2 regions of the Cytobacillus sp. EB106-05-05-XG126 genome follow, and region 1 is predicted to be linked to the other one. Evidence: riboswitches for the same ligand, from Rfam matches in the RefSeq annotation. Region 1 holds a riboswitch; the other holds the start of a gene.
What was found. A riboswitch is a leader RNA that binds a small molecule or an ion and turns the genes downstream of it on or off. The one in region 1 is predicted to bind S-adenosylmethionine.

Region 1 (4,234 bases):
CGTTTTTGTTTCGCATCTTTTACATATTGAATGACCCGGCTTTTATCAGTTAAATCAACAGACATATGCTCCCATATGCGTTTATCCTGAGCTGCTTCGTAAATTCCTTCAATATGCTCAAGTTCCATGGGAATTAACTGCACAACATTGTTTACTAAAATTTGCATGCTATCACTCTCCTTGAATCAATTAAAACCGAATTCTGGTATGATAAAAATAACCAAAATTGAATTTTAATATAATACCAGGGAATGGTTCGATGGAATTTCAAATTTTGCTTTCGGAAAATGGGATAAAGTATAAAGAAATTTATGAACAAATTCGGCTGTCGATTTTAAATAAAAAATTGTCAGCTCATTCAAGACTTCCTGCAAAGCGGCGGCTGGCTGAACAATTGAACGTGAGCATCCTAACTGTTCAGATGGCTTATGAACAGTTGCTTAGTGAAGGGTACTGTTATTCAGCAGAACGCAGAGGCTATTTTGTTTCTGAAATTCAGGATGAATGGCACTATAGTCAGATTAATACAATAGAATTGGAGAAAAGAGTTCAGAATGAGTTTCATATTAATTTTAAAAATGGGCAGGTCGATGCCTCCGCCTTCCCCTATAAACATTGGAGCCGGTTATACAGAAAAGAGCTTAATGAATCTAATGCCGGCAATGCACCGTGGCAGGGCGAATATTCTTTGCGTGCCCAAATTGCACTATACTTACAGCAAGCTAGAGGGCTGGCCTGCCAGCCGGAGCAAGTGTATATCTTCAGTGGATTTCAACAGCAGCTGCTAAATGTATGTTTGTTTTTTAAACGGAGCGCCACCGGAATAGAAGATCCAGGTTTTATTCGGGCTAAATCTATTTTTGAGCAATTACAGCTGCCATGTTATCCGATTTCTGTGGATGAGGAAGGATGCTGTGTGCCTGATGCTGATGAGCCTGTAAAATTATTATATACCACACCTGCTCATCAATATCCTACCGGTACAATTATGTCTATTGCCAGAAGGATTGAGCTATTAAATTGGGCAATCAAACAGGAAGCATACATTATCGAGGATGACTATGATTCTGAATTTCGCTACAAAGGGGCACCAATCCCAGCTTTATCCCATCTCGATTCAGCCGGGCGGGTACTGTACTTCGGCACCTTTTCAAAAACATTGCTGCCATCACTTCGGATCAGCTATATGGTTATGCCAGCAGCCCTGAAGCAGGACTTTGAAAAATTTAATGCTTATCAAAAGTCTGCTGTTTCAAGAATCGATCAGAGAGCTGCTGCAAAGTTTATGGAAAAAGGATTTTATTTATCCCATATCGCAAAAATGAGAACTTTATATAGAGCTAAAAGGAGCTGTTTAATAGATAGCCTGGCAAAGCATCTAGGAGAAAACTTTGACATAATTGGAGATACAGCAGGTTTGCATATCATCGTGACATTACCAGAAGGATTGAATGAATCTAAAGCAATTGAACTGGCAAAGTCGGCGGGAGTTGAAATCGATGCTGTTTTACATATGTATCATCTTCACAAGCCAAACAATCAAGTGATGATTGGATATGGCGCCCCCTCAATGGACGAGATTGAGAGAGGAGTCCAATTAATCGCTAATGCATGGAAAAGTTATCTTAGCCTTTAGACTAAGTCAAATATTCAACTAAAAGAGCTCTTATCTTACAGGATAACGCTCTTTTAGTGAAGTGGTAAACAGGCTCATCTTTTCCTTAACAGCCACCATAAAATCAAACAAATTCATCCCCTGGATTTGCTGGAATTTGTACAAGTCTTGCTTATAGTACATATGAATATGTTTCCCGGTGATCCCCCTTTTTTCTTCAATGGAAGTTATATGGCTATACGCAAATTCTTCAACTAATTCATTGTTTGTTTCTGATACCGGGATTCCATAGAATAGCAGTCTTTTGTTCGTTGCTGCAAATAAGCCTGCCTGCGGTGCTAAACAGTAATGTGCAACTAATGAACAGCTTAAACATTCAATAATGTTTTCACCTTCATGCAATACATTTTTAACCTGATTTTTAATGTTGTCCATGGAACTCCCCCTCATATTTCATCTGTCAAACCGCTGTCTTAACTGCCAGTATCAGCCCAGTAGACCAATCCAATTCTGTTATGTCCAGGTCAGGTCTGTCCTGCAGAGTTTTTAGAAGTTTAGTTGCTTTGATCCGAAATTCTTCAGGCAATTTCTGCTGCGGAAACACATCATGAATCACATAAAAACCGCCGATATTTAAATGATCCAGGGTTTTGTCCAGAAGCTCGAATTTCCCCGGCCATGTATCTGCAAAAATAAAATCGAACCCTTCCGACAGGTTTTGAATAAAAGCTGCTCCGTCCTCACAGCAAAATGTAATTCTGCTGTCATTCCCGAGGTACTTTCTCGCGATCGATTGCACTGTCGGATCTATGTCAACGGTGGTAAGCTTACTGCCTTCATCCATCCCATCCATGATCCATGAAGCAGACGCTCCCGTACCTGTTCCCAGCTCCAAAAAGCTTCCTCCAGATTTAGAGGCTGCCAGCCCCTTCAGTAAAAATCCTGTTTTTATATCACATGACTGCCCGAAGCCGAGCACATCTGATTCCTGTAATATCCTCGAATATGCTTCCGGTACCTGTATAACGCCGTTTTCCATTTTGCCATTCCTCCTCTTTCTTCGTTCTAATCTAAACCAAGCTCAAATTATAAAAGAGCATCAAAAAAAGGCCTCTTTATAAGAGGCCTTTACTTATCAAAACGACCTCTTATCTCCCAGAGCGTCAACTCTGTTGGAATTAGCACCTTCCTGACATAATCAGGGGTTGCTGAGGCTTCGCAGGGCCAGTCCCTCCACCTCTCTGGATAAGAATTTGTATAAAATTTATATTTTCAACCAAGTATTGCATAGTTTCTGCCAAATGGCAATACTTTAACTCTTTTAATCTATTTCAAATTTTTAATGAACAGCTTCCTCCCCCTGATAAATCCTAAAAGCCGGAACAATCGTATCCGACACAATTTCTTTCCCCTTTTCACGGATGAAGTCCAATTTATAGTACGCTTCGAATCTCTGGCTGATTTCTGTTTTTACCAATTCAGGCGGAGTGACGACGATGAATTGGAACTTCAGCTTATGGGCTACAGCGAAAATAGGATCAAGCACATGGGCAGAAGCAGCTTGGCCGAAAGGATTATCACAGACTAGCGGAACCCAGCTTTGATCGGTTTCACTCTTGACCGAAAGAAGCATCATCATCATAACCATGCGGGCAGATAGCTTTTGACCGCCGCTTCCATCAGATTTCTTCTTCGAACCCTGGTTGATCGTCTGCCAGGTCGAATAATGCTCACGCTGCGGTTTACCGTACATGAATGCATTGTCTGTACGCATGTTATAAACCAGGAGCTCCGGATAGCGATTTCTGAGGGAAACAAATAAAATTTGCTCATCACTGATAAGCTGTTTGATTTCCTGATCAAGCACCGGATTATTATCATCAATCATCTCAAATCGCTTCGTAATTTTATTAATGGCTGAAACGAAATGCTGTTTCAGTAAAGGTTCGACATCTTCCGCTTTTTTAGGCAGGATATCTTCTTTAAGCTGGACGAGCGGAAAAGAACCCCTTTCATTCTTAAGCTTCATTTTCGCAATCATCGAGCGAATTGCCTCTGAAATGCTCATTACCTTCATGCTTGCCCTGCTTGCCCAGAAGTTTTGCGCCTTTTCCGCCCGTTCTTTGTCGCGCTCCAGCTGCTCCAGACCGCTCTGAGAAAAGCGCTTCATGTTTTGGACGACACTTTGAATATGCGCATAATGCCTTGTATCCATATGATCAAGCGTAGTTAAGACTTCATTCTTAAAGCGGATTTCCCAATCCTTGCCTTCAATAGCAAGCTTTAAATTTCTTAGTGATTGTTCAATCTTCGCATGCTTCTCTTGCCCTTCATCCTGAATAGCCTGATGTTTTTCACTCCAGGATAGGGTGCTTTGCTTTCCTTGATTCTTAATTTTCTCTATGTCTTCATCTGTAAATGCGGCCGCTTCCTCTTTAAGAATGACGGATAAATGCAATTGATCTTTTTCAAACTCAGTTATGCTTTGTTCTGCCTCTTTTTTGCGTTCTTCCGTTTTCTTTATTTCTGCATTTGTCTGTTTGGTCTGGTCAGTAATTTCGATCGTCTTCACTTCCAGATCAAGCTCTTCCCATTCTTCAGGCTTTTGATCATGCTTGG
Region 2 (4,234 bases), on a different contig from region 1:
CCAGCTTCTCTGCTGTTTCTTTCGCTACATCCACCTCGCTGAAGCCATTGCGTTCAAAACCGACTGAAAATGTTTTAATAGCAGGATGGAATTCCTTCGCAATCGACGCAATGATGGAAGAATCGATTCCGCCTGAAAGGAAAGAACCTACAGGAACATCGGCACGCATATGCATTTTGACCGAGTCGAATAACACGTCTCTGATTTCTTTTGTAAAATCAGCTTCTGATTTCTGCACTGGATGGAAAGCAGCTTTCCAATAGCGCTTAATATCCATCGGAGCACCGATTTTTTTAGTAAAATAATGGCCTGGCTCCAGCTTGTGGATTCCCTCTGACATTGTGTTTGGCTCAGGCACAAACTGATAGGTCAGATAATGCTGCAGGGAGTCATAGTTTAATACATCATTCTGAAGTGCCAATAGAATGCTCTTCTTCTCTGATCCAAAGAACGTGCGGTCTCCCTTATCGTAATAAAAGAAAGGTTTAATCCCAAATGGATCTCTGGCTCCATATAAAGACTGCTCCTGTTTATCCCATATGACAAACGCAAACATACCGCGCAATTTTTCAACAGCTTTTTCTTTCATATGGCTGTAAAGGGCAATGATGACTTCTGTATCTGAGCTTGTTTCAAACCTTAAGCCAGCTTTGAGAAGTTCTTCACGTAGTTCCACATAGTTGTAGATTTCACCATTAAAGATAATCCAATAACGCTCATTCTCGTAAGTCAGCGGCTGGTGTCCGCTTTCAATATCGATAATGCTAAGCCGGCGGAAGCCAAATTGAATATGATCATCAAAATAGTATCCTGAGTCATCCGGACCCCGGTGTGTAATGATATCATTCATATTTTGAAATTGTTCTTTATCTGCGTCACGGTAATTTTGTGCTTTTTCATGTACACAACCAATAAAACCACACATTATGTACGTCACCTACTCCATTCTATTCTCGATATTTAGATATAGCCTTAACGGCTCTTTGTCTTAGAAAACATACCCTATAATACTACCACTAATCATTTATAATTAGCACGTGGATTATAAAAAAAATATGTGCGGAAAATTAAGCCATTATCCGAAGTTTAAACGATAACATATAATTATAAACGACTAAAGAGCATAAAGACCGAAAAGTGAATTATCACCCTATATGTATAAAGACGCAAAAAAATAAGCGGGAGTTACATAGTAAATGCAACTCCCACTTTTAAATTTATTATTCAGCTTCAGAACGAAGAATTTCTGCCTTGTCAGTACGCTCCCAAGGAAGGTCAACATCTGTACGTCCGAAATGTCCGTAAGCAGCTGTCTGCTTGTAAATTGGGCGGCGAAGGCCAAGCATGTTAATAATTCCTGCAGGGCGAAGATCAAAATGCTTTCTTACTAAATCAACTAATACATCTTCATCCACTTTACCGGTTCCAAATGTATCAACAGAAATTGAAACAGGCTGTGCCACACCGATTGCATAAGCAAGCTGAACTTCCACTTTTTCTGCCAAACCGGCTGCTACAATGTTCTTCGCAACATAACGTGCGGCATATGCAGCAGAGCGGTCAACCTTCGTAGGATCCTTGCCGGAGAAAGCGCCGCCGCCATGGCGTGCATATCCGCCGTAGGTATCAACAATGATTTTGCGTCCAGTCAGACCAGCATCCCCTTGAGGTCCGCCGATAACAAAACGTCCAGTCGGGTTGATGAAGTACTTTGTATTCTCATCGATTAGTTCTTTTGGAACAACCGGGTTAATAACATGTTCCTTCAGGTTGCGCTGGATTTGCTCCAGGCTGATTTCAGGGTGATGCTGAGTAGAAATAACGATTGTGTCAATTCGGACAGGCTTGTCATTTTCATCATACTCAACCGTTACCTGAGTTTTTCCATCCGGACGAAGGTAAGGAAGGATCTCTTCTTTACGAACTTCAGTCAGGCGGCGGGAAAGTTTATGTGCCAAAGAAATCGGAAGAGGCATAAGCTCCTTCGTTTCGTTGCAGGCAAAACCGAACATTAAGCCCTGGTCTCCTGCACCGATTGCTTCGATTTCCTGATCGCTCATTTGCCCTTCGCGTGCTTCAAGTGCCTGGTCAACACCCATTGCGATATCTGCAGACTGCTCATCAATGGAAGTTAAAACTGCACATGTTTCTGAATCGAAACCATATTTAGCACGGGTATAACCGATTTCTTTTACCGTTTCACGAACGATTTTTGGAATATCTACGTATGTAGATGTTGTGATTTCACCTGCAACTAATACAAGTCCAGTTGTTACAGAAGTCTCTGCAGCAACACGGGCATTCGCATCTTTAGCTAAAATCGCATCTAAGATTGCATCAGAAATTTGGTCACAGATTTTATCCGGATGACCTTCAGTAACTGATTCAGAAGTAAACAAACGACGTTTTGTTGACATCTGGCTTCCTCCTTATAAATAGAAAATTGAGCGAGAAATAAGAAATGGGGAAGCGGAAAAATAATTTTTCCCTGTCATTTCATGGATCTCTGTTTGATACGGAACTCATTCCCTTAGTAGTATGAAATAAACATGGAGTTTTTATTAGAAAAATAGACAGCGCCGGCAAGAATGCCAGGTATCCATGATTCATAAGCATGCCAAAAACTCACATAAATAGTACATTCCAAAAGCCGTTCATCCCATTGCCTGTGCAAAATAAAAAACCTTCTCATTAGTGAAAAGGTTGAAAGCAAATCGATTCGCGCCTTTCACTCTTATCGTTCAAGGAATTACGTCCTTGCGTCAGGTTAGCACCTTTGCTGATTATTGCCTTTAGCAGGTTGCTGGGTTTCATAGGGCCTGTCCCTCCACCAGCTCGGGATAAGAGAGTATCCGTTCAAGGTTGAATCATACCGTATTTTATCGAACCATGTCAACAGATTTTGATTATTTTTCACCGTTAAATTTCGGCTTAAAAATGTAAGCTTCCCCCTTACAGAGAACAGCTTCCATCGTCACACTTTTTCTTTAGAAATTTTTGCCTGTTTTTCGCAATCCATTTGTATACCGGATCACCGAGAATTGCAGTGAATGGTACATATAAAAAGATGCTGATGAAAAAGGATGCAGGAAAGAGGAACAGCAGTCTCCTTACCGCATAGTACCCCTTTATCACGCTGCCGGAGGGGGTAATAATATGAAGCTCCCTCCGCAAATCGTGTCTGGAAAATGAGATAGACCCAGGCTCTTTTTCATATTCCTGCAGGGAAATCCACTCCACTTTATTCAGCCAATCGAGTTTTTTAAGGATTCTCTTTGTTTCCTTGCATAAAGAGCATGTTCCATCATATAGGGCAATTGTCTTCATTTTAGATCAGTCCCATGGTAAAATTAACACTTTCTTCTATAATAGCATATATCGGTTATAAGGCGATTAAAGTGGATTACTTGTCCAATTGTGACAATTTAATAACAGAGACAAAAAAGTTTCGTAATAGTATAGACTAATCATTTCAATGTGTTATACTAATTTCGAGATGTAATCACTTTCATAAAAAAATCGGGAAAAAGGAAGGTATTCATCAGATGAACTCTGTAAGCATATCAAACGAATTGAGTGAATTATTAAATGGCAGCAACATTCAAGTGCAATTATCCGTTCCTCAGCTTGTGGAAAAAGTTTTAAACCGCAATGAAGGGTCCCTTACTTCCACTGGGGCTGTACGCGCTACCACAGGAAAGTATACAGGGCGTTCCCCTAAAGATAAATACATTGTTGAAGAAGCATCAAATAAAGATAAAATGGACTGGGGCAGCGTAAACCAGCCAATCTCTGAAGAAGCATTCTCTAATCTTTATAATAAAGTAATCAATTACTTAAAAGAAAAAGAAGAAGTATTTGTTTTCAAAGGCTTCGCAGGTGCTGATAAAAAACACCGCATGCCTATCCAGGTGATCAATGAATATGCCTGGCATAACCTTTTTGCACACCAGTTATTCATTCGCCCGGCAGAAGACGAGCTATTGGATCATCAAGCAGAGTTCACAGTCATTTCTGCTCCAAATTTCAAAGCAGACCCTGCTGTTGACGGCACAAAGTCCGAAACATTCATTATCATTTCATTCGAGCGCCGCACTGTTTTAATTGGCGGAACAGAATATGCAGGAGAAATGAAAAAGTCAATCTTCTCTGTTATGAACTATATGCTTCCTGAAAACGGAATCCTTCCGATGCACTGTTCAGCAAACGTTGGACGTGAAGGTGATGTGGCTTT

Region 2: it holds a riboswitch for S-adenosylmethionine, as region 1 does, so the genes downstream of both, metK (methionine adenosyltransferase) here and AC3WTL_RS06995 (O-methyltransferase) in region 1, are expected to answer to the same signal.

Annotation. Positions count from the first base shown of each region.
Region 1 is NZ_JBYTDU010000001.1:1,404,283-1,408,516, forward strand. It holds gene AC3WTL_RS06980 (GNAT family N-acetyltransferase) at 1-167, opposite strand, end outside; gene pdxR (MocR-like pyridoxine biosynthesis transcription factor PdxR) at 260-1,636, shown strand; gene AC3WTL_RS06990 (PH domain-containing protein) at 1,667-2,050, opposite strand; gene AC3WTL_RS06995 (O-methyltransferase) at 2,076-2,654, opposite strand; SAM riboswitch class I at 2,761-2,867, opposite strand; gene AC3WTL_RS07000 (coiled-coil domain-containing protein) at 2,955-4,234, opposite strand, start outside.
Region 2 is NZ_JBYTDU010000002.1:10,469-14,702, reverse strand. It holds gene asnB (asparagine synthase (glutamine-hydrolyzing)) at 1-925, opposite strand, end outside; gene metK (methionine adenosyltransferase) at 1,221-2,417, opposite strand; SAM riboswitch class I at 2,732-2,847, opposite strand; gene AC3WTL_RS10585 (thiol-disulfide oxidoreductase DCC family protein) at 2,953-3,327, opposite strand; gene pckA (phosphoenolpyruvate carboxykinase (ATP)) at 3,546-4,234, shown strand, end outside.